DNA from 3 places in the Cupriavidus sp. HPC(L) genome. Region 3 is predicted to be linked to each of the others. Evidence: predicted binding sites of a transcription regulator. Region 3 holds the regulator's gene; each other region holds the start of a gene.
What was found. Region 3 encodes sigma-54, which starts transcription at its own class of promoters, with help from an activator protein. Its sites were predicted from a motif close to TGGCANGNAANCTGCTTT; they were not measured.
Positions count from the first base shown of each region.

Region 1: a site for sigma-54 is predicted at 3,316-3,333, ahead of B551_RS08635 (PQQ-dependent methanol/ethanol family dehydrogenase). Genes of this name have one in related genera too.
Region 2: a site for sigma-54 is predicted at 6,964-6,981, ahead of B551_RS03110 (circularly permuted type 2 ATP-grasp protein). Genes of this name have one in related genera too.

Region 1 covers NZ_AMPR02000112.1:107,356-117,255, reverse strand. The annotation lists gene pqqE (pyrroloquinoline quinone biosynthesis protein PqqE) at 1-885, shown strand, start outside; gene B551_RS08640 (c-type cytochrome) at 1,065-1,403, opposite strand; gene B551_RS08635 (PQQ-dependent methanol/ethanol family dehydrogenase) at 1,463-3,196, opposite strand; gene B551_RS08630 (quinoprotein relay system zinc metallohydrolase 1) at 3,482-4,450, opposite strand; gene B551_RS08625 (quinoprotein dehydrogenase-associated SoxYZ-like carrier) at 4,447-5,256, opposite strand; gene B551_RS08620 (ABC transporter permease) at 5,253-6,086, opposite strand; gene B551_RS08615 (ABC transporter substrate-binding protein) at 6,092-7,273, opposite strand; gene B551_RS08610 (PQQ-dependent catabolism-associated beta-propeller protein) at 7,266-8,282, opposite strand; gene B551_RS08605 (ABC transporter ATP-binding protein) at 8,279-9,055, opposite strand; gene B551_RS08600 (tripartite tricarboxylate transporter substrate binding protein) at 9,079-9,900, opposite strand, start outside.
Region 2 covers NZ_AMPR02000030.1:3,026-12,925, forward strand. The annotation lists gene kdsA (3-deoxy-8-phosphooctulonate synthase) at 1-747, opposite strand, end outside; gene B551_RS03090 (CTP synthase) at 773-2,428, opposite strand; gene B551_RS03095 (peptidase) at 2,575-3,396, opposite strand; gene B551_RS03100 (transglutaminase family protein) at 3,495-4,313, opposite strand; gene B551_RS03105 (alpha-E domain-containing protein) at 4,345-5,298, opposite strand; gene B551_RS03110 (circularly permuted type 2 ATP-grasp protein) at 5,380-6,852, opposite strand; gene B551_RS03115 (gluconokinase) at 7,084-7,593, opposite strand; gene edd (phosphogluconate dehydratase) at 7,795-9,663, opposite strand.
Region 3 covers NZ_AMPR02000440.1:4,860-14,759, reverse strand. The annotation lists gene mutY (A/G-specific adenine glycosylase) at 1-407, shown strand, start outside; gene B551_RS21370 (LON peptidase substrate-binding domain-containing protein) at 464-1,117, opposite strand; gene rapZ (RNase adapter RapZ) at 1,201-2,082, opposite strand; gene B551_RS21360 (PsiF family protein) at 2,352-2,642, opposite strand; gene hprK (HPr(Ser) kinase/phosphatase) at 2,831-3,802, opposite strand; gene ptsN (PTS IIA-like nitrogen regulatory protein PtsN) at 3,875-4,330, opposite strand; gene hpf (ribosome hibernation-promoting factor, HPF/YfiA family) at 4,710-5,066, opposite strand; gene B551_RS21340 (RNA polymerase factor sigma-54) at 5,116-6,594, opposite strand; gene lptB (LPS export ABC transporter ATP-binding protein) at 6,783-7,607, opposite strand; partial or broken gene lptA (lipopolysaccharide transport periplasmic protein LptA) at 7,705-8,333, opposite strand; gene lptC (LPS export ABC transporter periplasmic protein LptC) at 8,414-9,043, opposite strand; gene B551_RS21320 (SIS domain-containing protein) at 9,052-9,900, opposite strand, start outside.

The DNA of each region.
Region 1 (9,900 bases), on a different contig from region 3:
AACCTGATCACCTCCGGTGTCGGCTTGACCGACGAACGGTTGGGGGCGCTGCGCGAGGCGGGGCTCGACCACATCCAGCTTTCCTTCCAGGATTCGACGCGCGAGCTGAACGACTTCCTGTCGAGCACGCGCACCTTTGACCTGAAGCGGCGCGTGGCCCGGATGATCAAGGCGCACGGCTATCCGATGGTGATGAACTGCGTGCTGCACCGGCATAACCTGCCGCATGTCGGCACCATCATCGAGATGGCGCTGGAGATGGGCGCCGAGTATCTGGAGCTGGCCAACACCCAGTACTACGGCTGGGCCTGGCGCAACCGCCTAGCGCTGATGCCCGATGCCGCGCAACTGCGCGAAGCCGAGGCCGTGGTGGAGCGCTATCGGCGGCGCATCGGCTCGCGTTGCCGCATTCTGTTCGTGGTACCGGACTATTTCGAAACGCGGCCCAAGAAGTGCATGAACGGCTGGGGCACGACGTTTCTGGGCGTCGCGCCCGACGGCACGGCGCTGCCTTGCCACGCCGCCCGCATGCTGCCGGGCCTCGCGCTGCCAAACGTCAACGACATGCCACTGCGCGAGATCTGGTTCGACAGCGACGCATTCAGCCGCTATCGCGGCACCGCGTGGATGAAGGGGGCATGCCGTTCCTGCGAGGAGAAGGAGGCCGACGCGGGCGGCTGCCGCTGCCAAGCATGGCAGCTGACCGGCGACGCCGACGCGACGGATCCGGTCTGCGACCGGTCCGGCGATCACGATCGCTTGCGTGCCATCGTGGCGCAGGGCCGGCTGGCCGCCGTGCTGGCCCAGGGACGCGTGGAGCGGGGCAGGGAGGCGCCGCTGCTGTTCCGCACCGATGCCAATTCGCTGCGGTTGAGCGAGGGGTAGAGCGCGAGAGCGGCAGAGCGGAAGAGCGGAAGAGAGGGCGAGTCGCGCGGCGAGCCGTCGCGCTGCCGGCACCATGCTCCCTCTCCCGCTTGCGGGAGAGGGCTGGGGAGAGGGCTGGGGAGAGGGCGATGAAGGACCATGGAGGGCGATGGAACATCGCGCCTCGCACGGGCCGCCGTTCAGCCGGCCTCCAGCACCCACGCCGCCAGCCGCTTCGCTTCCTCGTCCTTCAGCGAAGGATGCGGCGGCATTGGAATCCGCCCCCATACCCCCTTGCCGCCCTCCTGGATCTTGCGCGCCAGCTTGCCTGCCGCCTCGCCGTCCCCCTTGTATTTGGCGGCAACCTCGGCGAAGCCAGGGCCGACCAGCTTGCCCTGCATGCCATGGCAGGAGAAGCAGCCATTCTTGTCGGCCAGCGCCTTGATATCGGGTGCCGCCTGTGCCGATGCCGCAAGCGCGAGGCCGAAGGCAAGGGCGGCTGCGCGCGGCGCGATACGTCGATTTCGTTCTTTCTGCATGGAATTCTCCAGCTCTTGCTGGGCCGGCACCGCCGAGGGCCGGCCCGTCGGACAAACGCTCAGACCTTGCTCAGCTTGAACACCCAGACCGATCCGCCTTGCTCGAGGAAGTTGACGCGCTTGGCGACGTCGCCACCCCACAGCGGCACGGCGCCGCCCCAGCCCGACACCACGGCGATGAACTGCTCGCCGTTCTCTTCCCAGGTGACCGGCGGCGCCACCACGCCGCTGCCGGTCTGGAACTGCCACAGCTCCTTGCCGGTCTTCGCATCGGCCGCCTTCAGATAGCCCTCCGGCGTGCCCCAGAACACGAGGCCGCCGGCGGTCGTCATCACGCCGCCCCACAGCGGGGCATTGTTCTTGACCTCCCAGACGATCTTGCCGGTCTTCGGATCGATCGCGCGCAGCGCGCCGATATAGTCCTCGTTCAGCGGCTTGATGGTGAATCCCGCGCCAAGGAAGGCCGCGCCTTTCTTGTAGGTGATCGGCTCGTTCCAGATGTCCATGCCCCACTCGTTGGCCGGGACGTAGAACATGCGGGTCTGCGGGCTGTATGCCATCGGCTGCTGGTTCTTGCCGCCGAGGAAGCCCGGCGCCGCGAACACCGACTGCCCCTTCTTCTGGTCCGCGGGATCGCCGGGACGGCTTTCGGCGACGAAGTTGGGCCGGCCGGTCTTCAGATCGATGTCCTTTGCCCAGGTCACCTTGCGGACAAACGGAAAGGCGTTCAGTACCTTACCGTCGCGCGCGTCGTTGACGTAGAAGAAGCCGTTGCGGTCGGCCTTGCCGCCGACGCGCTTGCCGTCGAGATCGAAGGTCACGAACTCGTTGACGCCGTCGAAGTCCCAGCCGTCGTTCGGTGTGTTCTGGTAATGCCAGACGATTTTTCCGGTGGCCGGATCGATGGCGACCGTCGACGACGAGTACAGGTTGTCGCCCTTGCGCAGGTGGCTGTTCCACGGCCCCGGGTTGCCAGTGCCGAAATAGGCCAGCCCGGTCTTCGGATCGTAGGTGCCGCCGAGCCAGGTCGCCGCGCCGCCGGTCTTCCAGGTCTCGCCGGGCCAGCTGGCGTTCAGGTTGCCGGTGATGCCGTTCTCGATCTTGTTGCCCTCGGCGTCGAACCGATAGCCCATGTGCCCTTCGACGGTCGGACGGACCCAGACCATCCGGCCAGTCTTCGCGTCGCGCGCCTCGACGCGGCCGACCACGCCGAACTCGCCCCCGGACACGCCGGTCAGCACCAGGCCCTTGACGATCATCGGCGCCGCCGTGTACGAATAGCCTGCCGCGTAATCGTCGATCTTGTCCTTCCACACGACCTTGCCGGTGTCCTGGTTGAGCGCCACCAGTTGCGCATCGAGCGTGCCAAAGATGACCAGGTTGTCGTAGAGTGCCGCGCCGCGGTTCACCACGTCGCAGCAGGGCATGATGCCTTCGGGCAGCCGATGCTCGTACTTCCACAGCTTGGCGCCGGTCTTCGCATCGAGCGCGAAGATCCGCGAATACGATGCGGTAACGAACATCTTGCCGTTATGGATCAACGGCTGCGATTCCTGGCCGCGCTGCTTCTCGCCGCCGAACGAGAACGACCACGCCGGCACCAGGCGTGCGACGTTCTTCGTGTTGATTCTTGCCAGCGGCGAGAAGCGCTGGCCCTCCGGTCCGATTCCCCACGACAGCACATCACCGGGACTCTTCGCGTCGTTTTCGATCATCGCGTCCGTTACCGCGGCACGCGCGGCGAAGCTGGCCACGCAGGCGGTTGCCAGCACCAGCACCTTCAACTTGCTCATCGTTTGCTCCTCTCTCTTTTTGTCGATCATCGGTTTCGATCATCTTTGCTGCGGATTTCCCGGTGGTTCTTCGGTAGGCGCGGCACGGGCCGATCGGCAATGCCGCGCCGGTGCGCCACACCGCAAATCGCGTGCCACGCCAGCCGTGAAAAATTCCCGTTGTTGGCGGGCCATTTCGCGCCGCGACCGACTGCGCAGGTGCGCCGTACCGGGCCGTATCGCGCTACCGCGCAACAACCGCTGTCGCGGAATGGAGCACCTCTTGGCCGAGCCCGGCACAGGCGCTCATGGCGCCAATGCCTCGCGTTCGTACGCGGGGTACAGGTGCGTGACGTTGCGCAGGTATTCGGCCGGCATCGCGGCCCATTCCGAGTAGGGCGCCGGCACCGGCATCGCGATGACCTCGGCGAGATCGCGGCCCTCTCTGGCGGCTCGGCGCAGGCGCGCGTCGAGCCAACGCAGGTAATCCCGCGTCTGTGCGATCGCATCGGCGCGATCGAGCGCCGGGCCATGGCTTGGCACCAGCAGACGCAAGCCGTCCTCGCGCATCCGGCGTTCCAGCACGTCCAGGCTGGCCAGCCAGCGTGGGATGTCGGCGTGCGGCGTGGTCGGGACGCGCGAGCGGAAGACGAGGCCGCCGGCGAACATCACGCGCGCGGTATGGTCGATCAGCACCAGGTCGTCGCCGGTATGGCCCTGCAGGTGCAGCAGCTCGAAGCGATGGCGGCCGATCGTGCGCTGTCCCGGCTCGATCGTCGTGGCGGGCGGCGCCGGTTCAGTGCCGGCCATCCAGTCTCCGCACAGCCGATACAGGTTGTCGGCATACGAGCCCGCCTCGCGCGCAGCACCCGCGACGGTGCCGGCAAGCGCCGCCGGCTTCGCGTCGGCGTAGGCCTGGTTGCCGAAGAAGTAGTCGGGATGCAGGTTCAGATTCAGCACCAGGCGGACCGGCGCATCAGTTACCTTGGCGATCGCCGCGCGTTGCTGCTCGCCGTAGCGCCGCGACGGTCCCGTATTGACGACGACCACGCCATCGCCAGTATCGATGAAGGCGGTATTGATGATGTTGCAGCCGTTGCCGACCGCGAAGTCGGCGTTCGCGCCCTCGAGCAGCCAGACGCCGTCGCCGATGCCGCGCGGCGCGAGGCGGTAGTCTGGCGGCTGCAGCGGCCTCTCTGCGAGCCCGTCGCCGAATGCCGATGCGGGCAACAGCAGGGCAATCTGCAGGGCGATCGTGGCCAGCCTGTTGCTCATGGCAGCACCCTGGCGTCGATACGGTTGCCGTTGTTGTCGCGGCCGGTCACCGCCAGCGGTTGGGCAGCCGGCTCGCGCAGGTCGAACGAGAAGATCGGGTTCTCCGAAACGGGCTCGTGCAGCGCCAGCGTGCCGAGCGGTTCGCGGCGGCCGTCGACGAGGGCCAGCTGCTCGATATGGAAGGCGGGGATGCCCGCCACGAGGCCGGTATCCATTGGATGCATCACGCGGATCCGGACCCGGCCACCGCCGCCATCGAGCGCGGCAAAGCGCCGGGCCTCGACCCGGTTCAGCGTCGCGCTCCACGAGCCGTCCTTGCGTGTCACGCCGGGCACCGTGCAGCCGCCGCCGGCGGCGTCGACCAGCAGCCCGCCGACATGCCAGACCCCGTCGCGCGTGCGCGCCGCCACCCGTACCGGCGATCCCTGTTCCAGCTTGAAGCGGAAGGACAGGGCGGGCTTGAGCCTGCCAGGCGTGAAGGTCAGCACCTGGCGGATCGGATTGCGATCGACGCCCACGACGATCCTGTCGACCTCGCCCAGCGCGGAGGCATCGAACGCGATGGGCACGTTCAGCGCATCCTCGGCGAAAGCGGGGCCGACGACCTTGACGCGCGGATCGAACACCGCCGGCGCATTGCCCAGCATCTCGGCGCGCAACGCGGGCCATTGCGGCGAGGCGAAGGGATCGGCATCGGCCGCCGCATGCCCCCGTGCCGCGGCCAGTACCACCGCCAGGGCCAGCAGCGTGCCGAACCACCCGCGGCTGCGCCCGCCATGGCGGCGGGGCCAGGCTGGCCGGCTCATGCCCGCTTCCCCAGCGGCCTTGCCATGCCGCGCTGCGGGTCGTAGCCGAACAATGCCACGCCGAAGAACAGGCAGGCACACGCGGCCACCACGGCGAGGCTGCCCCATGCCGCCTGGCCATACAGCGCGAAACGGATGGCCTCGACCGCGTGCGTGAACGGGTTGATCCGCGCCAACTGGTGGATCGCCTCGGCCCCCGATTCCTCGAGTTTCCACAGCGGATACAGCGCGGTGCTGATGAAGAACATCGGGAAGATCACGAAGTTCATCATGCCGGCGAAGTTCTCCAGTTGGCGGACATGCACCGACAGCGCCAGGCCGAGCGCACCGAGCATCAGTGCAACCAGCGTCATTGCCGCCAGCAACATCGGCAGCGCGGTCCAGGCAAGCGGCACGTCGAACAGCACGGCAACCAGCAGGAACACGGCCATCTGCAGCAGCGACAGCAGCGCACCGGCCGCGAGCTTGCATGCCAGCAACCATGGCCGGGGCAGCGGCGCCGTCAGCAGCAGCCGCATCACGCCCATTTCGCGGTCGTAGACCATCGCCAGCGAGGACTGCATGCCGTTGAACAGCGCAATCATCGCCAGCAGGCCGGGGGTCAGATAGACCTTGTATTCGACATAGGTGTCGTAGGGCGGAATGATGGCGACGCCGAACACGTTCTGAAAGCCCGCGCCGAACACCAGGAACCACAGCAACGGCCGCACCAGCGACGAGATCAGGCGGCCGGGCTGGCGCAGGAACTTGCGCAGCTCCCGGCAGACAACGGCGCGCAGGGCGCGCCAGCGGTGGAGCAGGGGAGAGGTCGGCATGGAGATGGCTGGCATGGGGATCAGCGGCGGCACGCGCTCTCGGGCGCGTCCGCGCCCAGCGTGTCGAGGTTGTTCTTCGGATGCAGGAAACCGTCAAGCGGGGCGACCGCCGCCACGCCGTCGGCATGCGCAAGAAACACCGGCTGGCGCAGTTGCCCGTCCCAGGGCCGGAAGCTCAGGCGCGGGCCCTTGAAGCCATCGATGGCGACGTCTCCGGATCGCAACGCCTTCGCCTGCTCGGCAAACGGCGCCTTCGGCGCGCGCGTCACCGCTTCGACCACCGCCTTGATCGCCACCCATCCCGCCCAATCGTGTCCGCTCATCGGCCGCCCGGCTGCCTTGACGAAGCGCCGGTTCAATTGCGGGCCGCCGTGGCGCTCCCACGCGCGGTGCCACGCCATCGCGGTCAGCCCGTTGGCGCCGGCAACCGGGCGCGGCAGCTGCGTGGCATACGGCACGGTGCGGGCGAACTCGCCATCGGCGTCGGCGACGATCACGACGTCATGGTCGGGCCCACCGGTCAGCAGGCGGACGTTGGCGAGCTCCCGTTCGCGCGGATCGTTCGACAGGCGGAAATCGCGCTGCGCGGCCCAGGCGACCCCGAAGCGCCGGGCCGCCTGCTGATAGAGCGCCTGCCACGCGCGATCCTCCGGGGCGGGTCCGGTCAGCAGCAATGCCTTGCGCCATTTGCGGGCGGCCAGCGCCTGCATCAGCGCGTCGGCCTGCATGCGCCGGCTCGGCAGCGTGTGCAGCAGATGCGGGGCGCAGCCTTCCCCGCGCAACGCGTCGTCGTCGGCCGAAACATTGAGCAGCAGGGCGTCGGCCGGTTTGACCGCACGGGCCGCCGCGCGGACGGCATCGGCGGGCAGGTCCAGCACGATATAGCGGACACCCTGGCGCGCCAGCGCCGCGGCGGCCTGGGCCGCGGCCTGCGCATCGCGGGCTTCGGCCGCTTCGAGCTTCAGCGTCAGCCCCGCAGCCTCGAGCGCAAGGCGGGATTCGGCCGCGGCCACGCGCATGCCGTCGAAAGGCCGGCCCTCGGGGTGGCCCGGATAGCGCTGTTCCAGCCGTTTGGGCTCGTAGCGCGGATCGTCGGCGAGGCTGACGACGCCGATCCGCAGCTCCGCCGCGGAAGCGGTCGCGATACCGGCCAGCAGTGCGCAGGCGCCGGCCAGGGCGCGCAGCCGGGCAAGCCTAGTCATCGATGACGACCGAATGCGGCACGCGGCCCGCCTTCAGCGTAGCCACTGCCTTGCCGCGCATGGTGTCGACCACGCTGACGTCGTCCGACAGGCCGTTGGTCACGTACAGCAGCGCATCGTCGCGGGTCAGCGCCAGGCCCCACGCGCGCCTGCCGACCAGCACGTAGTCGAGCACGCGCCGGCTCGCGGCGTCGACCACCGCCACATGGTTGGCCCGTCCGAGCGCCACATAGGCGCGCCGGCCATCGCGCGACAGCGCCATACCCACCGGCGTCACGTCGTCCGCACGAAAGCCTTTCGGCGCGAACGTCAGCACGTGCACGACCTGCAGCGTGTCGGTGCGGATGATCGACACGCTCGCGGCGAGCTCGTTGCTGACCCACAGCTCCTTGCCGTCGGGCGACAGCGCGAAGCGGCGCGGCCGATTGCCGACCGGGATATGGCGAATGATCTTGCGGCTGTCCACGTCGATCACGTGGACCAGATTGGCCACTTCGGAGGCGACGTAGACGCGCTTGCCGTCGGCGCTGACCTTGACCCCTTCCGGCTCCTCGCCGACGGCCACCGAAAAGCGCTTCTGTCCGGTGGCCGTGTCGACCGCGGTCAGCAGCGCCTCTTCTTCGTTCGAGACGTAGAGCGTCCTGCCGTCCGGGCTGAGGTCAAAGATTTCGGGATCGTCGCCGACGCGCAACGCGGCCAGCGTCTTGCGCGCGCGGACATCGACCACGTCGACGCGATCGTCGTCGCTGCAGGCGACGTAGAGCCGGCTGCGATCGGGCGACAGCTGCAGATGGCGCGGCCGGCGGCATTGCGGCAACACGGCGGACATCTGCCGGCTGGCGGCGTCGTAGAAAATCAGGCTGCCGTCCTTTTCGCTGGAGACGATCACCTGGCCGCCGCCCGCTGGTGGTGCCGCCTCCGACCATCCGGCCAGGACCAGCACGGTGGTCACGGCAAGCGTGGCGCCCACGATCCAGCGGATGCGCGGCACCGGTGGCAGATGGCTCATGGCAATGCCTCCGAATCAGTAAGGGCCAGGAAGGCCGCTTCGAGATCTGGCTGCCCGGTGGCGTCGCACAGCATCGCCGGAGGACCGTCAAAGCGCACCTTGCCCCGGTGCAGCACGACGACGCGGTCGCAGCCGGCAACCTCCTGCACCAGATGCGTGGCCCACAACACCGCGGTCGATTGCCCCGCGGCAAGGCGGCGGGCCTCGTCGACGATCTGCATGCGGGAAGCCGGATCAAGTCCGACCGTGGCCTCGTCCATCAGCAACAGCGCCGGTTCGTGCAGCAGCGCCCGCGCCAGTTCGACCTTGCGCCGGTTGCCGCCCGACAGCGCGCGCACCGGCGAGCGATCGCGCTCGGCCAGGCCGAAGCGCGCGAGCAGGGCGGCGATCCGCGGCAGCGACTGGCGCCGGGCAAGGCCATGCAGGTCGGCATGGAACAGCAGGTTGTCGCGCACCGGCAGGTCCAGGTCGGTTGCCGGCTGCTGGAAGACGATGCCAAGCCTGGCCAGCGCGCGTGCGGGATGCTGGCGCATGTCGGCGCCCATCACCTCGGCGCGCCCCGCGTCCGCCACGAACAGCCCGCTGAGGATCTGGAACAGCGTGGTCTTGCCGGCGCCGTTCGGCCCCAGCAACGCAACGAATTCGCCGGGGCGCACCGAAAGCGAAACGCCATCGAGCGCGGCCTGCCTGCCGAAACGCTTGACCAGTCCGTCGCAGCGCAGCGCCGGCGCGGTATCGCACGGTGCTTCGTTCGATGCGGCGTCCGCGCGCATCGCGGGGGCGAGGGTGGAACCCATCACGATGGCTCCTTGCCGGCGGCCAGGCCCAGCCGTTGCGCGAAGTCGCGCTCGCGGGCCCACACCCCGCGCAGATAGGCCTCGTACCGCGCGGTATCGAGATAGGTCAGTTCCTGGTCGTACCTGGCCAGCTCGGCCAGATGCCGGGGGTGGCGCATCGCTCGGGCAAAGGCATCGTGCAGCCGCCGGACGATACGCGGATCGGTGCCGCGCGGCGCGCCGATGCCGTAGGGCGAGTTGTGGACGGCGTCGGGATAGCCGAGCTCCTTCATGGTCGGCACCTCGGGCCAGCGCGGCGACCGGTGTTCGCTGAACAGCGCCAGCAGCCGCAGGCGTCCGCTGTCGACATAGGGTGCGAAACCGGTCGCGCCGACACCGGCCATCAGCGCGCCGCCGGATACCGCGAGCATCTGGTCGGCGATGCCGCGGTAAGGTACATGCACATAGCGGATATGGTGGCGCCCGAGCACGTCGTCGATCGCCAGATGCGGCGTGGTGCCGATGCCGGACGAGCCGACCGTCAACGCGTCCGGATGCGCCTGGCCCCAGGCCACCAGGTCGCCGAAACTGCGGAACGGGCTGTCGGCCGGCACCACCACGCCAAAGGTATAGCCGGAGATCATCACCACCGGCTGGATATCGCGCAGCGGCTGCCAGGTCGTCTTCTGCTGGTGCGGCAGCCGGTAGACCGTGACCGGCAACTGGCCGATCGTGTAACCGTCCGGCTTCGCCACGGCGAGCAGGGCGCCGACCAGCGCACCGCCCGCTCCGGCGCGGTTCTCGACCACCACCGGCTGGCCGAGCTCGTGTGCGACCAGTTC
Region 2 (9,900 bases), on a different contig from region 3:
GTCGGACATCGCCTTGCTTGGATCCGGATGGGTTTCCATGAACAGGCCCGCGATACCGACGGCCACCGCGGCGCGCGCCAGCACCGGCACGAACTCGCGCTGGCCGCCCGAGCTGGTGCCCTGCCCGCCCGGCAGCTGCACCGAGTGGGTCGCGTCGAACACCACCGGCGCGCCCGTCTCGCGCATGATCGCCAGCGAGCGCATGTCGGAAACCAGGTTGTTATAGCCGAACGACACGCCGCGCTCGCACGCCATGAAGCTGTCCTCGGGCAGGCCGGCTTCGCGGGCGGCGTCGCGGGCCTTGTCGATGACGTTCTTCATGTCGCCCGGGGCCAGGAACTGGCCCTTCTTGATATTGACCGGCTTGCCGCTCTGGGCGCAGGCGCGGATGAAATCGGTCTGCCGGCACAGGAAGGCCGGCGTCTGCAGCACGTCGACCACCGCCGCCACCGGCGCGATCTCGTCGATCTCGTGGATGTCGGTCAGCACCGGCACGCCGATCTCGCGCTTGACCGTGGCCAGGATCTCCAGCCCCTTCTCCATGCCCAGTCCGCGAAAGGACTTGCCCGACGAGCGGTTCGCCTTGTCGAACGAGGACTTGTAGATGAAGGGGATGCCGAGTTCGCCGGTGATCGTCTTCAACTGGCCTGCCGTATCGAGGGCCATCTGCTCCGACTCGATCACGCAGGGACCGGCGATCAGGAAGAACGGCTGGTCCAGGCCGACGTCGAATCCACACAATTTCATCTTGCTCTCCTGCTATGCGGCCGCTTCAGGCGCCCTTGCGGCGCTGCTGGCCGGCCAGCGCGGCTTCCACGTAGGCCTTGAACAGCGGATGGCCCGCGCGCGGCGTCGAGGTGAATTCCGGGTGGAACTGCACGCCGACGAACCAGGGGTGCATCTGCGCCGGCAGCTCCATCATCTCGGGCAGGTTCTCGGTCGGGGTGCGGGCCGAGATCACCATGCCGGCCTGTTCCAGCTGCGGCACATAGTGGTTGTTGACCTCGTAGCGATGGCGATGCCGCTCGTTGACCTCGGCGCCGTAGATCTGCGCGGCCTTGGTGTCCGCCTTGACGGGCACGCGCTGCGCGCCCAGGCGCATCGTGCCGCCCAGATCGGAATCGGCCGAGCGCTGCTCGACCTTGCCGTCGCGGTCCACCCATTCGGTGATCAGCGCGACCACCGGGTGTTCGGTCTCGAGGCTGAACTCGGTCGAGTTGGCGTCGCGCATGCCGGCCACATGGCGGGCGAACTCGATCACCGCCAGCTGCATGCCCAGGCAGATGCCCAGGTACGGCACCTTGTTCTCGCGCGCATACTGGATCGCGCGGATCTTGCCCTCGGTGCCGCGCTTGCCGAAGCCGCCCGGCACCAGGATCGCGTCCAGCGGCTTGAGCACTTCGAGGTGGCCCGATTCCAGTTCCTCGGAATCGATGTATTCGATATTGACGCGCGTCGCGGTATGCATGCCCGCGTGACGCAGCGCTTCGATCAGCGACTTGTACGACTCGGTCAGGTCGACATACTTGCCCACCATGCCGATCGTCACTTCGTGTTCGGGGTTTTCCTGCGCGTTGACCAGCTTCTGCCACATCGACAGGTCGGCCGGCTTCGGATCGAGGCGCAGCTCCTCGCAGATCAGCCGGTCCAGGCCCTGCTCGTTGAGCATCTGCGGGATCTTGTAGATGCTGTCGACGTCCCACACCGAAATCACCGCTTCCTGCGGGATATTGGCGAACAGCGAGATCTTGGCGCGTTCGTCGTCCGGAATCGGCCGGTCGGCGCGGCACAGCAGCGCGGTCGGCGAGATGCCGATTTCGCGCAGCTTCTGCACCGAGTGCTGGGTGGGCTTGGTCTTGAGCTCGCCGGCGCTGGCGATGAACGGCACCAGCGTCAGATGGACGAAGGCCGCGTGGTTGCGGCCCATGCGCAGGCTCATCTGGCGCGCGGCCTCCAGGAACGGCAGCGATTCGATGTCACCGACGGTACCGCCGATCTCGACCAGCGCCACGTCGGCCTTGCCTTCGTGCGAGGCGGCCGCGCCCTTCTCGATGAACGCCTGGATCTCGTTGGTGATATGCGGGATCACCTGCACGGTCTTGCCCAGGTATTCGCCGCGCCGCTCCTTGCGGATCACCGATTCGTAGATCTGGCCCGTGGTGAAGTTGTTCGACTTGCGCATCTTGGCCGAGACGAAGCGCTCGTAGTGGCCAAGATCGAGGTCGGTCTCCGCGCCGTCTTCCGTGACGAATACTTCGCCATGCTGGAAGGGGCTCATCGTGCCGGGGTCGACGTTGATGTAGGGATCGAGCTTGAGGAGGGTGACTTTGAGGCCGCGCGACTCGAGAATAGCCGCGAGCGAGGCGGCAGCGATGCCCTTGCCGAGGGAAGAGACGACGCCACCGGTGACGAAGACGAATTTGGTCATAAACCGAGCTTGCCGGGGAAATCGGGATTATACATGAGCGGGGCCGGATGGACCGCCCGAATCGGCGTGCCGGACTGTGCGCTCACGTGTCGAATTCGGCCGCGCCCCGGCACCGTGCAAGCCCTCGAAGCCAGCTCCACCACGGTTCACTGCGGTTCGCGCGGACGCTCGCGCCGTGCCCGCACCGGCTGCCCCCAGCGGTCGCCCTCGCCCTGCCGCGTCAGCGGGTGCTCGACCCGGTCGGCGGCGTCCCATTCCGGATTGTCGATCTCGCGGAATACCTGGCGCAGGCGCTCGCCCCAGGTCTCGCGGATCATGCAGAAATACGGATTGCGGTCGTCGATGGTGGCAAAGCGCGTCACGTGCAGCGAATCGGCCTCGTAGACCAGCAGGTCCAGCGGCAGCCCCACCGAGATATTGGACTTGAGCGTCGAGTCCATCGAGATCAGCGCGCACTTGGCCCCTTCGGCGAGGGGCAACGCTGGGTGCACCACGCGGTCGATGATCGGCTTGCCGTACTTGGCCTCGCCGATCTGGAAGTAGCAGTTCTCCGGCGTCGCCTCGACGAAATTGCCGGCCGCATAGATATTGAACAGGCGCGCCCGTTCCCGGCCGATCTGGCCGCCGAAGATCAGGCTGACGTTGAACTCGATGCCGGCATCGCGCAGCGCATCGGCATCGCGCCGATGCACCTGGCGCACCGCGTCGCCGACGATCGAGGCGGCTTCGAACATATCGCGCGCGGTCCACAGCGAGCGCTTGCCGTCGCGGCTCTCCATCAGGATCTGGCGGATCGACTGGCTGATGGCCAGGTTGCCGGCGGTCATCAGCACCATGACGCGGTCGCCGGTCTCCTCGAACACCGTCAGCTTGCGGGCGGTCGAGATCGCGTCGACACCCGCATTGGTGCGCGAGTCGGACAGGAATACCAGGCCGGCATCGAGCCGCATGGCTACACAGTACGTCATGGCTTTGTCTTATTGTGGTGACATGGCGCGCGGCGGAACGCGCGGGAGCATCCCGGCATTCTAGCGCCCTCCTCGCGCGCGCCCTGCACCCCGGAGGCTCAGACCGGCTCGATCAGGATCTGCACCGACAGCGATTCGGTGCCGCCGCCCTCGCGCACGCCGCGGATCGGCGCCGCCGAGCGGTAGTCGCGCCCCACCGCCAGGCGGATGTGGCGGGTGTCGGTGAAGCAGCCGTGCGTCACGTCGATGCTGCACCAGCGCTCGCGCTCGGTGTCGACGCACAGGTCGGCCCAGGCGTGGCTGGCCAGCTCGGTGGCGGCCGGGTCGTGGAAATAGCCGCTGACGTAGCGCGCCGGCACACCGAAGGCGCGGCAGGCGGCCACCATCACCTGCGCCTGGTCCTGGCAGACCCCGGCGCCGAGTGCGAAGGCCTCGGCGGCGCTGGTGCCGACATCGGTGGCATTGGGCTGGTAGCGCACGCGTTCGCCAATCGCCTGGGCCAGCGCCAGCAGCGCGGCCGGGTCATGGCCGGCGGCCAGATACGGCGCGGCAAATGCGCTCAGCTCGGCCGGCGCGCTGGTCAGCGGCGTGCCGCTGCGAAAGTACAGCGGCGACACGCGCGCCTCGCCCGGCGGCGGGGCGTCGCCGAAGCAGCCGTCGGCATCGGCGGCGGGCGTGATCTCGACCTCGCCGCTGGCGGCGATGGTAATGGTGTCGGCCGGCCGCGCCAGCGTGAACTGATGGACGATATTGCCGAAGCCGTCGAGCGCCTCGGACAGATTGCCCGGCACCGACAGCTGCCATTGGTGCACCTGCTGCAGCGGGCCGGAGCGCGGCGCCAGCCGCAGCTCGTGAACGCTGCGGATCACCGGCTCGGTATAGCGATAAACGGTGCGGTGGTGGATCTGGTATTTCACGGTCCTGTCGCGCGACGCCGGGTTCAGGCTTTCAGGCTGCCAGCGGGGGCACCAGGAAATCCCGGCTGATGCCGCTGCCCAGATCGCCGATGCGTTCAAGGAAGCTGGTCAGGAACGCGTGCAGCCCGACCGCGAAGATGTCGTCGATGCGCGCGTATTTGAGGTCGGCATGCAGTTTACCAGCGTGCCGTTCGGTCTCGGCGGACTGCTGGTTGCGCACCAGCGCCAGGATCGCCACCACCTCGTCCATGCTCGACACCAGCGAACGCGGCATGTCGGGCCGCAGGATCAGCAGTTCGGCGACGCGCACCGGCGTGATCACGGTGCGGTAGATCTTGCGGTAGACCTCGAAGCCCGAGACCGAGCGCAGCACCGCGGCCCAGTGATAGAAATCCTGTTCGGTCCGCTCGCTGCCGCCATTCTCGCTGCCGGTGGCCTGGAACTTGACGTCGAGGATCCGCGCGGTATTGTCGGCGCGCTCCAGGAAGGTGCCCAGGCGCATGAAGTGGAAGGCGTCGTCCTTCAGCATGGTGCCGAACTGCACGCCGCGCGCCAGATGCGAGCGGAACTTGACCCATTCGAAGAACTGCGACGGATCGTCGCGCAGCACGCCGTCCGTGATCATCCGCTGCACGTCCAGCCACGTGGTGTTCAGCGTCTCCCACACCTCGGTCGTCAGCGAACCGCGCACGGCGCGCGCGTTCTCGCGCGCCGCGCGCAGGCAGCTCATGATCGACGACGGGTTGGTCATGTCGCGCACCATGAAGTCGATCACGTCCTCGCGCGAGAGCAGCCCGTACTTGTGGTCGAACGCGTGCGTCAACTCGGAGATATCGAGCATCGCCCACCAGCCCTGCTCGGCCACCTCGATCGATTGCGGCAGCAGCGAGGTCTGGTAGTTGACGTCGAGCATGCGCGCGGTATTTTCGGCGCGCTCGGTGTAGCGCGCCATCCAGAACAGGTGGTCGGCGGTGCGGCTCAGCATGATGGCTCTCCGTGGTCCGGTCGAAGATCGCGGGGGGTCGGCAGGGGTTGCCAGGTATCGATGGCTCGGCGGTTCAGCGGTTCAGCGCTCCAGCACCCAGGTGTCCTTGGTGCCGCCGCCCTGCGAGGAATTGACCACCAGCGACCCCTCGCGCAGCGCCACGCGCGTCAGCCCGCCCGGCACCATGCGCACCTCCTTGCCCGACAGCACGAATGGCCGCAGATCGATATGGCGCGGCGCGATGCCGGCCTCGACATAGGTCGGACAGGTCGACAGCGCCAGCGTCGGTTGCGCGATGTACTGATGCGGCCGCGCCTTGACCACCTCGCGGAACGCGTCGATCTCCGCGCGCGTCGCCGCCGGCCCGACCAGCATGCCGTAGCCGCCGGCGCCGTGCGTTTCCTTGACCACGAGTTCGTCCATGTGGTCGAGCACGTACTGCAGATCGTCCGGGCGCCGGCACATATAGGTCGGCACGTTGGCCAGCAGCGGCTCCTCGCCCAGATAGAAGCGGATCATCTCCGGCACATAGGGATAGATCGACTTGTCGTCGGCGACGCCGGTACCGATCGCATTGCATACCGTGACATTGCCGGCGCGATAGACCGCCAGCAGGCCGGCCGCGCCCAGCGTCGAATCGGGCCGGAACACCAGCGGATCGAGAAAGTCGTCGTCGACGCGGCGGTAGATCACGTCGACGCGCTGCGGGCCCTGCGTGGTGCGCATGTACAGAAAGTCGTCCTGCACGAACAGGTCGCTGCCCTCGACCAGTTCGATGCCCATCTGCTGCGCCAGGAACGCATGTTCGAAATAGGCGGAGTTGTACATGCCGGGCGTCAGCACCACCACGGTCGGATCGGCCATTCCCTGCGGCGACACGCTGCGCAGCATGTCCAGCAGCAGGTCGGGATAGTGGGCCACCGGCGCGACGCGGTTGCGCGCAAACAGCTCGGGGAACAACCGCATCATCATCTTGCGATTCTCGAGCATGTACGAAACGCCGGACGGCACCCGCAGATTGTCCTCGAGCACATAGAACTCGCCCTCGCCGGCGCGCACCACGTCGATGCCGGCGACATGCGCATAGATGTCGCGCGGCACGTCGATGCCCAGCATCTCGGGACGGTACTGCGCGTTGTCGTAGACCTGCTCGGGCGGAATCACGCCGGCGCGGATGATGTCCTGCCCATGATAGATGTCATGGATGAAGCGGTTCAGCGCGGCGACCCGCTGGCGCAGGCCCCGCTCCAGCAGCGCCCATTCGCCGGCCGGGAAGATGCGCGGAATCACGTCGAACGGGATGGTGCGCTCGGTGCCGCTGTTGTCCTCGTCCTTGTCGCCATAGACGGCGAAGGTGATGCCCACGCGCCGGAACACCAGGTCGGCCTCGGCACGCTTGTTGGCCATGGTGGCCTCCGACTGGCGCGCCAGCCAGTCGGCGAAGTGACGGTAGTGCGGCCGGATCGCGTCGGGCGACAAGGCCTGCCCGGCGGCGATGTTCGGGGGCGCATCGCCGCGCCAGTCCAGCATTTCATCGAAAAACCGCGCCGCCATGATGCCCTCCCCAGTGCCGGGCGCGCGACCGGCCGCCGCGCATCGTTGACTCCTACAGCATACGTCCGGCCGCTGCCCCCGAGAAGGAAGTCAGGTGCCTTGGCAGACATTCAAGCAAGATGTCTGCCAGTGGAACGGTTGCGCAAAACGGGGCGGAAAGACGCGCAGGGGCGGGAAACGGCACGGAATGGCGCGGAGCGGCGCGGGAACACGCCGCCCCGGCACACCATTTCAGTGCACGGGCTGGCTGCCGCGGACCGGCGGACGCGCCGCCAGGATCTGGCGCACCAGCTCCTCGGGCGGCTTGCGGATATCGAGCACCAGCGCGTCGCGCGGCTCCTCCAGCGTATCGAGCTGGCTCTGCAGCAGCTTGGGGTCGAAGAAATGCCCGCTGCGGCCGGCCAGGCGGGTGCGCAGCACGTCGATATCGCCCTTCAGGTAGATGAAGCTGACCCCGCCGTCGGGCGGCGTCAGCCGGTCGCGATAGATCTGGCGCAGCGCGGAGCAGGTGAAGACGTGGGGGCGGCCCTCGGCGCGGGCCTGGTCGATGGCCGCGCGCATCGCGTCCAGCCAGGGCCAGCGGTCCTCGTCGGTCAGCGGAATGCCCGCGGCCATCTTGGCCTTGTTGGCGGCGCTGTGGAATTCGTCGGCATCATGGAAGCCGCAATGCAGCGCCTGTGCCAGCAGCGAGCCGACCGTGGTCTTGCCGCTGCCGGAGACGCCCATCAGGATATAGATCATGTCTGCTCCATCGATCAGGATCGGACGGTCGGTGCCGTCCTTGTTGGTCTGACCGCGCGCCGGCGAGTTCGCATGCGGGCGGTCGAGGCCGGACGCCAGGTCCGGCCGACTTCGGGATTGATTCGATATCGGATATCGTCCAGCGGATAGCGGATAGCGGGTTCCGGATAGCGGCTGCCGCAAGTACGCCCTACAGCACGACTATAGTGCCCGCGGCGCTGGCGCCGCCATCGCATCGGCCTCGCTGAGGTCCAGCGCGCTGCCGCCCTGCTCGGCGCCGCGCGCGTGGCGGCGGAACAGGCCGAACAGGCCGCGGCCCAGGCTGTAGTCGGCGAACGCGTCCTGCGGCGGTGCAGCAGGCGCGCGGGCCGCGAGCTCTGCCGGATCGCCCAGCCACGCCAGCGTGCCGGCGACCGCATCGACGCGCAGCAGGTCGCCATCGCGCACGCGCGCCAGCGGACCGCCTGCGCTGGCCTCGGGGCCGACGTGGATCACCGCCGGCACCTTGCCGGAAGCGCCCGACATGCGGCCGTCGGTCACCAGCGCGACGCGATGGCCGGCGTCCTGCAGCGCGCCCAGCGGCGGCGTCAGCCGGTGCAGCTCCGGCATGCCGTTGGCGTTCGGCCCCTGGAAGCGCACCACGACGATGACGTCGCGGTCGAGCTCGCCGCGCGCGAACGCGTCCTGCAACGCCTGCTGCGATTCGAACACGCGCGCCGGCGCCTCGACGATCCGGTGCTCGGGCGCGACCGCCGACACCTTGATCACGCCGCGGCCCAGGTTGCCCGACATCAAGCGCAATCCGCCTTCGGGATCGAACGGCTTGTCGATCGGCGCGAGCACCTGCGCGTCGCCGCTTTGCCCCGGGGCTTCGCGCCACTGCAACGCGCCGTCGTGCAGTACCGGCTCCCGTGCATAACGCGCCAGTCCCGGGCCGGCCACGGTCTCGACGTCCTCGTGCAGCAGCCCGGCATCGAGCAGCTGCCGAATCACGAAGCCGACGCCGCCGGCCGCATGGAAATGATTGACGTCGGCGGCGCCGTTCGGATAGACGCGCGCCAGCAGCGGCGTCACGCGCGACAGCCGGTCGAAGTCGTCCCAGTCGATCACGATGCCGGCCGCACGCGCCATCGCCACCAGATGGATCGTGTGGTTGGTCGAGCCGCCGGTCGCCAGCAGTCCGACGATGCCGTTGACGACCGCGCGTTCGTCGACGATGCGGCAGATCGGCAGATAGCCATCGCCGCGTGCCGACAGTGCCAGCGCGCGCTGCGCCGCGGCGGCCGTCAGCGCATCGCGCAGGCCGCCCTCCGGCGGCACGAACGCCGCGCCCGGCAGATGCAGGCCCATGATTTCCATCAGCAGCTGGTTGCTGTTGGCGGTGCCATAGAACGTGCAGGTGCCGGCGCCGTGATAGGCCTGGCACTCGGCCTCGAGCAGCGCGTCGCGGCCGACCTGGCCGGTCGCATACAGCTGCCGCACGCGCGCCTTCTCCTTGTTCGGCAAGCCGCTGGCCATCGGTCCGGCCGGCACCATCACCACCGGCAGATGGCCGAACTGCAGCGCGCCCATCACCAGCCCCGGGACGATCTTGTCGCAGACGCCGAGCATCACCACCGCGTCGAAGGTGTTGTGCGACAGCGCGATCGCGGCGCCCATCGCGATCGCATCGCGCGAGAACAGCGACAGCTCCATGCCGGGATTGCCCTGCGTGATGCCGTCGCACATCGCCGGCACGCCGCCGGCGACCTGCGCCACCGCGCCCACTTCACGCGCCGCCGCGCGGATCAGCGCGGGATAGCGCTCATAGGGCTGGTGCGCGGACAGCATGTCGTTGTACGCGGTGACGATGCCGAGATTCAGCGCATGTTCCACGCGCAGCTTCAGCTTGTCGGCGGCCGGCAGCGCGGCGTAGCCATGAGCCAGGTTGGCGCAGGACAAGCCCTGTGCCGGGCCCAGTTCGCGTTGCGCGCGGGCGCAGCGCTCCAGGTAGGCGCTGCGGCTGGCGCGGCTACGTTCGACGATGCGCGCGGTGACGTCGCGCACGGCGGAATCGAGAGTCTGTGGCATTCGATATGAAGAGGCGAACGGGGGATCGGGCGGTTCGATCAACGGGATATCGGCGGATCCCGGCAGGGTCGATTTGTGTAGAATTTCTACATTCTACCGGAAGACGGCGCCGTTCCAGAAGCCTCGTGTCGCACCGCCCCATCCCAAACAGCGAAAAAACCCAATGAAATCGAGCTTTCCATCGTTCGGCATCAGGGTTATTCCCGACTGCGGCGCACGGCATTCCACCCGATCATT
Region 3 (9,900 bases):
TGGTGGTGGTGCGGCATGGCCGCGAGGTGCTGCTGCGGCTGCGCGCGGACAGCGGCATCTGGGGCGGGTTGTGGAGCCTGCCGGAACTGCCCGTGCCGGCGCTTCCGTTCGACGCCGAACAGGCCGAGGACGACGCGCTTGCATTCGGACGGGCGTTCGGCACCCCGGCCCGCGCCGCGATGGTCGCCGAGATGACGCATGTCTTCACCCATTTCCGGCTGCTGATCCGCGCGGTGCGCGTCGACATGGCTGCATTGGCCTTGCGCGATGCGGGTGAGGTAGGGGCAGCAGTGGACGCAGCGCAAGAGCAGTGGCGCTGGCTGTCGCTGGATCGGCTCGACGAACTCGGCATGCCGGCGCCGGTGCGCAAGCTGCTGGCCGGCGAGGTGGCGCCGCAATTGTTCTGAAGGTGTGATTCGCCCGCTGGAACCGGCCGCGGCGATGCGGCCACGCGCTACAGCCGCTACAACATGTGGTGCTGGCGCATGAAGCGATGAACGATCTCGATCCGCATGCCGGCGTCGGGCAGCGCCATCAGCATCTGTTTGGCCTTCATCGGCACCGGCAGCAGTTCGCATAGCCGATTGGCGACCCAGCTCGGATCCTCCCACTGCATCGGCTCGGCGAACGGCAGCTTGTGCGGCGGCGCGTGCAGCGAGGCGACGATCCGGCGCAGCGCCGCCAGGCATTCGCCCAGCAGTTCCAGCTTGCAGTCGATCACGTCGTCGGGCAGCAGCTCGGCGCGTGCGACCAGCAGGCCGTCGTCGCGGGTATGGTGTTCGAGGATGCGAAAGCGTTGCCTGCCCCGTGTCTCGATCAGCAGCACGCCAAGCTGCTCCATATTGCAGTCGACGATTTCGGCGAGACAGCCGACGGCTTCCGGCACGGTGGCGGCCCCCTCCTGCGCGACCTCGGTGCCGCTGGCGATCAGGCAGACGCCGAATGCCGCGTTGTCGCGCAGGCAATTGCGCACCATGTCGACGTAGCGGGACTCGAATACGCGCAGCGGCAGCCGGCCGCCGGGAAACAGCACGGTGTGGAGCGGAAACAGCGGCAGGCTGTCGACTTCGACGTGGAGCGGTGCCGCGTGATTGGACGCTGCGGAACTGGAAGACATGCGATCCCGAGAAGACTTTCGCTCACAGGGCGGGGGCAAGCACATTGCGCCGCCGCCGGGATCCACCGCCTGGGTCGGCCGGATCAGCTTACCGGCACCAGCTCGCGGTGTCTGACCAGCACATTACCATGCGCGCGGAAGTAGTTGGCAAGTCTTTCCGCGATATAGACCGAGCGGTGCTGGCCGCCGGTGCAACCGATCGCCACCGTCAGATAGCTGCGGTTGTCGGCGACGAAGCTCGGCAGCCATTTCTCGACATAGGCGCGGATGTCCTCTGCCATCGCGAGCACCATCGGCTGACTCTGCAGGAAGTCGATCACCGGCGCATCGCGTCCGGTCAGCGGCCGCAGCTGCAGGTCGTAGTACGGATTGGGCAGCGAGCGCACGTCGAACACCATGTCGGCATCGCTGGGCACGCCGTGCTTGAAGCCGAACGACGTGAACAGCAGCGTCAGCTGCAGATTGTCGTCGCGAATGAAGTCCTTGATCCAGGCGCGCAGCGTATTGGTGCGCACATTGCTGGTGTCGATGCGGTGCGCCGATTCGGCCAGCGGACTCAGCAGTTCGCGTTCCATCTCGATCGCTTCGACCAGCGGGGTCTCGGTCGGTGCGGGCGCACCGCTCGCCTCGCCCGCCGCGAGCCGCACGGACAGCGGATGGCGACGCCGCGTTTCCGAATAGCGCTGCACCAGCGAATCGGTATTGGCGGTCAGGAAGACCACGCGGACCTCGTGCTCGGCCGACAGGCTGCGCAGTGTCTCGGGCAGCCGCGCCAGCGATTCGCGGCTGCGGATATCGGTGGCGATGCCCAGATGCGTGTAGCCCTCGGCCGCAAGATAGCGGGCGAGTTCCGGGATGAACTGCGCTGGCAGGTTGTCGACGCAGTAGTAGCCTGCGTCTTCAAGCACGTTCAATGCAACCGATTTGCCGGAGCCGGAAATGCCGGTGATGAGGACGATGCGCATAACGCTTGAAGGATAGCATCGCGTGATGATTGCGTCATGACGGTCCGATGAAATCCGTGGTCCGGGATGGCACGGCAAGCGGGAAAAGGGGCGAAAGCGTGCGAAAGCCGCGCAATGCACGCGCAGCGCGGCAAGAACGGCGAGAACGGCGAAACAGCAAAGAAAAAAGCGAACCGCCGGGTGCCGTGCGATTCGCCTTCATTGGCCTTGATGGGCCCGCTTGATCGGCCGTCCGCCCGCTCAGGGCGCAGCGGCCGACCGGTATGCCGTCACGCGGACAGGCACTCCTTCATGAACGCCTTGCGTTCGTCGCCCTTCTTGCCGCTGGCCTGCGCGTTGCAGGCCTTCATCTTTTGCTGCTGCGAGTTGCCGGCGGTAGCGGGCTTGGCGGACAGGCATTCCTTCATGAAGGCCTTGCGCTCGTCACCGGTCTTGCCGGCCGCCTGCGCATTGCACGTCTTCATCTTGCTCTGCTGGCTGTTGCCGGAGGCGGTCTGGGCAAAGGCGCCCGTGGCGACCAGCGGGCACAGCAGCACGCAGGTTGCGATCAGTGTCTTCATGCTGGAATCTCCTGACTGAGGATCGGGTCGCCAAGCGCAGGATGCGCGACGGCGCAGGCTGGGCGTGATGCCCATTACAGCACAAAACGCTGAAAACCCCAATCAGGTTGACGCTGCCGGCGTGTCGGGCACGCCGATGCGTCAATGCGTACTCGAGCAGACGCTCAGTGGGCGCTCCGGTCCAACGCTCAGAGCAGACGGCCCTGGCCGCGCGAGGCCGCGTCGGCCTGCATCGCGGCGCGCTGGCGATCCATGAAATCGCGCAGCGTGTCGATGCCGCGCAGCCGCAGGATGGTGTTGCGTACGGCGGCCTCGACCAGCACCGCGAGGTTGCGGCCGGCCGCAACCTGGATCTTCACCATGTGGATGGGCAGGCCGAGCACGTCGAGATATTGCGAATCGAGCGGCAGCCGTTCGAATTCGCCGTCGTTGCGGCGGACCAGCTGGACCACCAGCTTGAGCTTCATCTTCCGGCGCACCGCGGTTTCGCCGAAGATCGTCTTGATATCGAGCAGGCCCAGGCCGCGCACTTCCAGCAGGTTCTGCAGCAGCGGCGGGCAGCGACCCTCCACGAAATCGGGGCCAAGACGCACGAAATCAACGGCATCGTCGGCGACCAGGCCATGTCCGCGGGAGATCAGTTCCAGGCCGAGTTCGCTCTTGCCCAGGCCGGATTCGCCCATGATCAGCACGCCCATGCCGAGGATGTCTAGAAACACGCCGTGCATCGTGACCCGCGGCGCGGAAATGCGCGACAGATACAACCGCAGATGGTCGATTACCGCGGCCGACGACACCGGGGTCGTGAACAGCGGCGTCGACGAGCGGGTGCACCGCAGTTCGAGGTCGGGCGGCGGCTCCATGCCGTCGGCGACGACGAGGAAGGGCGGCTCCAGCAGGATCAGCTCACCCATCTGCCGCTTGCGCGTTTCGTCGTCGAGCCGCTGGTAGTAGGTGATCTCCGGCTTGCCGAGCACCTGGATCCGGTTCGGGTGGATGAGGTTCAAGTGGCCGACCAGGTCGGCCGCCGAGGTCGCCTCGCGTGCGAAGTCGAGGTCGAAGGCGCGATCGGCGCCCTCCAGCCCGGCCACCCAGGACAGTTTGAGGTCGGCTGCGTTGTCGTCGAAGATCGACTGGGAGGTGACGCCGGTGAGTTCCATGCGGGATGAGGCGGGGCGCTAAGGCGGTGTTGTATGCGGTCGGCGCGGCTCTGCGCGCTTATGCCGGGAGGGTCAAGGATGCCATTGCACCAGCAACTGGTGAACCGCATCGGGCGTCGGCAAAGCGGCGAGGCCATCACGCATGTCGCGATCGGACAATAGCTGAGCGATTTCCGACAGGATTTCCAGATGTTGCTGCGTGGCCTGTTCCGGCACCAGCAGGAAGATCAGCAGCGAAACCGGCTTGCCGTCGGGCGACTCGAACGGGATCGGCTCGGCAAGCCGCATGAAGGCAGCCAGCGGCTGTTTCAGGCCCTTGATGCGGCCATGCGGGATTGCCACGCCGGCACCAAGCCCGGTCGAGCCAAGCGATTCGCGGGCAAACAGATTGTCGGTCACCGTGGCGCGCGCCACGCCATGGTTGTTTTCGAACAGCAAGCCGGCCTGTTCGAACACGCGTTTCTTGCTGGTGACGCTGACGTCGAGCGAGATATTGCCGGGCGGCAGCAGTTTGGCCAAACGGTTCATTTGAAATGCGCGGAATTCCTGAAACTGGCGCCGCCATGCGGTCCTTGCCGGCGTGGGCCGGTCTGCCGTTGCTGGGCGGTGCGTTCGTTGCCGCCGCTTCCCGACTATCAGCGTGCGGCACATTATAGTGCAGGGGGGCTCCCTGCCGTCCGATGCCGATCGCCCCGAGCGGCATTGCGCAAGGAAACGGGGCGGGCATTCTCTATATGTATTGCACAGCATACACCGGGAAGCCTGCCAGACGGAACCCCATTCCGGTTTCATCCTATAGGCTGCGAAGGTCCCGTGCCGCGACGGGCGCAAAAAAGCCGTGCTCCTGGCACGGCTTCTTTCCTCACTTCAAGGCCGGCCGGCGTTGTGGCCGCGCCGAATCTTCAAGCTACTGCTGGGCCTGGTTCGCCACCAGGCTGCTGTGATACTTCAGCGATTCGCGGTCGTGGCTCTGCACCTTGTCCTTGTAGCGGATCACTTGCCGGTCCAGCTTGTCGACCAGCATGTCGATCGCCGCATAGAGATCTTCGTGGTGCGCTTCGACAAAGATGTCCTTGCCCTTCAGATGCACATTGATTTCCGCGCGTTGACGGCGATCCTTTTCCTTTTGATTGTCGACCGATAGCAGCACGCTGACGTCAATAACCTGATCGAAATGCCTGAGGATTCGCTCCAGTTTCGTTTCCACGTACTCACGCAGCGACGGCGTGATGTCCAAGTGGTGTCCACTGATCTTGAAGTTCATAGCGCTTCTCCTTCTGAAAGAGCCGCACCAGGCAGGCGATGCGACTCGGCTACAAAGACTTGCGAAGGTTCACGGCCGGGATCTTCAAGGCTTCACGATATTTGGCGACGGTACGTCGCGCCACGACGAAGCCTTGTTCCCCCAGCAGTTCGGCAATCCGGCTGTCGGACAACGGGTTTCTGGGGTCTTCGGCTCCTATCAGCTGCTTGATCAGCGCACGGATTGCGGTGGAAGACGCGGCACCGCCGGTCTCGGTCGATACATGGCTGCCGAAGAAATATTTCAGCTCGAATGTCCCCATCGGGGTGGCCATGTACTTATTGGTCGTCACACGAGAAATAGTCGACTCGTGTAGACCCAGTGTATCGGCTATCTCCCGCAAAACCAAGGGGCGCATCGCAATTTCGCCGTGCGTAAAGAAATTCTTTTGCCGCTCCACGATGGCTTGTGCGACGCGCAAAATGGTGTCGAAACGCTGCTGGATATTCTTGATGAGCCAGCGCGCCTCCTGCAGTTTCTGCTGCAATCCCGCGGCGCCGGTATCGCCTTTCGCGCCGCGCAAGATTTGCGCATACATATCGTTGATGCGTAGCCGTGGCATCACATCGGGATTGAGCTGCGCGATCCAGTTGTGGCCGCTCTTGCGCACGAATACGTCGGGCACCACGAAGTCCGCTTCCGGCCGGCTGTAGGCGTGGCCAGGATACGGCGCGAGCGAGCGGATCAGCTCGTGCGCGGCCTTCAACTGCATGTCGTCGACCTGCAGGGCCTTCTTCAGCCGCGTGTAGTCGCGCGCGGCCAGCAGTTCGAGGTGATGGCGGACGATGGTCATCGCCAGGTCGCGCTGCGGATGTTCGATGCGGCGCAGTTGCAGCGACAGGCATTCTGCTGCGTTGCGTGCGCCGACCCCGGGCGGATCGAAGCTTTGCAGCAGCGTCAGCATCGCATGCACTTCGTCCAGTTCGAATTCGAGCTCTTCCGGCAATTCGGACAGGATTTCCTCGAGAGACGCGCTCAGATAACCGTCGTCGTCGAGCGATTCGATCAGGAAAATCGCCAGGCCCTTGTCGCGCGTCGAGATTTTCAGCGGAGCCAATTGCTCCATCAGATATTCGCGCAGCGTGGGCTCGGCGTCGCGCAATTGCAGCGGCGTTTTTTCGTCCTCATCGCTTTGCGGACGGCGGGCGAAGTCGTCCAGGCTCCAGTCGCCGCCATAATCGTCGCCCGCGCCGTCGGCATAGCCATCGTCGGCCGCGGCGGCACCGTCCGCGCGCGAGTCCGCGGGCGCCGCCGGTTCGGCGGGCGGGGTCGTGGTGGCGGTCTGCACATTGACCGACCCGTCGGCGGCGACCCGCAGCGGGCTTTCGATCCAGTCGTTTTCGCGTTCGAGCAGCGGATTCTCTGTCAGCGCCTGCTCGACTTCCTGTTGCAGTTCCAGCGTGGACAACTGCAACAGCCGGATCGACTGCTGCAGCTGCGGCGTCAGGGCCAGATGCTGGGAGAGGCGTAGCTGTAGCGACGGTTTCATGCGGCCTATTTTATGCGCAACTTCGGCCGCGATGGAACGGAATTTGCTATCGGAAGTTTCGATTGCGTGGGCAGAAGCGATTGCCTGATGGATCACCAGAGCATGAACGTGGCATCGCTTGCCGGCGTACGAAGCCGCTGCCTCGCAGGGCGGGGCAGCCGCGTGTCGTGCCGCCCCGGGTCAAGCAATTACATGCGGAAGTTTTCGCCCAGGTAAACGCGCCGCACCGATTCGTTGGCGATGATTTCCTTGGGCTCGCCTGCCGCCAGCACCGCGCCCTCGCTGATGATGTAGGCGTGGTCGCAGATGCCCAGCGTCTCGCGCACGTTGTGGTCGGTGATCAGCACGCCGATATTGCGCGCCTTCAGGAAGCTGACGATGCGCTGGATCTCGCCGACGGCGATCGGATCGACGCCGGCGAACGGTTCGTCCAGCAGGATGAAGCGCGGCGCCGAGGCCAGCGCCCGCGCGATCTCGACGCGCCGGCGCTCGCCGCCGGACAGCGACAGCGCAGGATTGTTGCGCAGGTGGGCGATCTGCAGATCGTCGAGCAGGCTGTCGAGCCGGCGCTCGATCTCGGCCGCGGACAGCGCCTTGCCGTTGTCCCGCTGCAGTTCCAGCACCGCGCGGATGTTCTGCTCGACATTGAGCTTGCGGAACACCGACGCTTCCTGCGGCAGGTACGACAGGCCCATGCGCGCGCGCTCGTGGATCGGCAGGCCGCTGATGTGCTGGCCATCGAGCACGATGTCGCCTTCGTCGAGCGCGACCAGGCCCACGATCATGTAGAACGACGTGGTCTTGCCCGCGCCGTTGGGGCCGAGCAGGCCGACCACCTCGCCGCTCTTGACGTCGAGCGACACGTCCTTGACCACGGTGCGCGAGCCGTAGCGCTTCTTCAGATGGCGCACCACCAGATTGCTGGTGACGGGCATCGTGCCGGCGCCAGCGCCGGCTGCGGTGTTGGCGTTGGCGGCGGGAGCGGTGGCGGTAGCGGTGTCGGCAACGGACATGTGGGCAATCCTTTGATACTGCTTAATGCGAACGTGCTGCGAAGGTGCGGCGAAGCGTGCTGGGCGGCACGGGGTCAGGCACCGAGGCAGGCCGGGGTCAGGGTTTGGCCGTCGGCGAGCCCTTCAGGTCCACGCCGGCACCGCTGCCGCCGGTCCCCTGGCTCTGGCGCGGCGACAGCACCGCGCGCACGCGGCCGGACGGGTTCGCCGGCGCCGCGTTGCCGCTGCCGCCGGCCGCGGTGTAGAACTCGTTGCGGCTGTCGTAGGTCAGCCCGCGCCGCGAATCTCGTCGACGATCTTGGCGCCGGCCAGGCGCGCCATGCGCGCATTGCCGATCAGCTTGGCCACTTCCTGCTTGCCGTCGTATTCGATGCGGTCGCCCCAGCCGTCGATGTACTCGTCGACGTTGTCGCGCTTCTGCCGGATGTAGGCCTGCTTGCCGCCCTTCGAGGTCGCCACCGCGTACTGGTAGCCCTCGGGGTCGGTGCGGACCTCGGCGGCATCGGACTTCAGCACCATGGTTCCCTTGGTCAGCACCACGTTGCCGGTCAGCGTATAGATCTGCTTGACGTCGTCGTAGCTGGCGTTGTCGGCCTCGAGCACCAGCGGCTTGTCGCGGTCGGCGCGTTCGGCGAGCGCCGGCTGGGCCAGCGTCATGCCGGCGGCGAAGGCGAGCAGCACGGCGGCGGCGCGGCGGCGGGTCCAGGTCGTCAGGGTCAGGGTCATGTTGGCCACGATGGCGTTGATTGGCGTTGTCCGGGAGGGAACGTTCGAGGGGTGCGCCCCTGGCGCGCGGGCGCGATGCGTCATGGTTTCGCGCTGCCGCCGCCGCGCGGCGCCATCACGATGGTGCCGCGCACATTGCCGAGCAGATTGACCTCGCGCGTGACATTGTTGAAGACCAGGCCGTTGGCGGTCATCACCGACGGGCCGCGCGTCAGCTTGACCGGCTTGTCGGTCTTGACGATGTCGTCGTTGATCAGGATCTGGAAGTAGCTCGACGTCGCGCTCATCTGCGGGTCCTGCGACGGATCGGCGCCCTGCACGCGAACGATATGGGCATTGCCGAACAGGTCGATCACGCTCGCGTCGGCGTTCATCTTGCCGAGGTCGGCGGTGCCGGTCACCGGCGGCCGATCCGGCTCGTAGGCTCGCATCGCCGGCCGCGTGACCTCGTAGGTCTGGTCGTCCTCGTAATGGATCATCCGCTCGCCGGTGAAGCGCATCTTGGTGCTGCCGTCCTCGGCCAGTTCGGTGGCGGTGAAGCGCTCCATCCAGTAGTCGGGCACGTGGCGCTTCTGGCGTTCGGTATCGCTGACCTCGCGCGGCGTATTGACCTGCACCAGCCAGAAGGTACTGCCGGCAACCAGCGCCATCAGCAGCAGCGGCATCAGCCGCAGCGCGAGCCGGGACAGGGAAGGAAACAGATCCCGCATGGCGTGCGTCAGATGACCTTGGCCCGGGTCAGGTCATGGATATGCAGCGCGCCGACCAGGCGCTGGTCGGCGTCGACCACCAGCAGCTGGTTGATGCGGTTCGCTTCCATGATCTGCACCGCCTCGACCGCGAGCTGGTCCGGTCCGACCGTGAACGGGTTGGCATGCATGACCTCGCCGATCGGCACCGTCTTCCAGTCGCGCGGCGTTTCCAGCAGCCGGCGCAGGTCGCCGTCGGTGAAGACGCCGATCGCGCGGCCGTCGGCGTCGACGATCGCGGTCATGGCCATGCCCTTGCGGGTGATTTCCATCAGCGCCTGCGCCAGCGGCGTGCTTTCGCGGACTTCGGGCACCGCATTGCCGGTGCGCATCACGTCCCGCACATGGGTCAGCAGCTTGCGCCCCAGGGCACCGCCGGGGTGCGAGCGTGCGAAATCCTCTTCGCCGAAGCCGCGTGCATCGAGCACCGCTACCGCCAGCGCATCGCCCAGCGCCAGCGCCGCCGTGGTGCTGGCGGTCGGGGCCAGGTTCAGCGGGCAGGCTTCCTTGTCGACGCGGGCGTCCAGATGGGCGTCGGCCAGTTGCGCCAGGTTCGACTCGATATTGCCGGTCACCGAGATCAGCTTGGCGCCGATGCGCTTGACGATCGGCACGATCGACAGCAGTTCGGAGGTCTCGCCGGAGTTGGAGAAGGCGATCAGCACGTCGTCGCGCGTGATCATGCCGAGGTCGCCGTGCGAAGCCTCGGCAGGATGGACGAAGAAGGCGGGCGTCCCGGTCGAGGCCAGCGTGGCGGCGACCTTGCGGCCGATATGGCCGGACTTGCCGATGCCGGAAACGACCACGCGGCCCGAGCA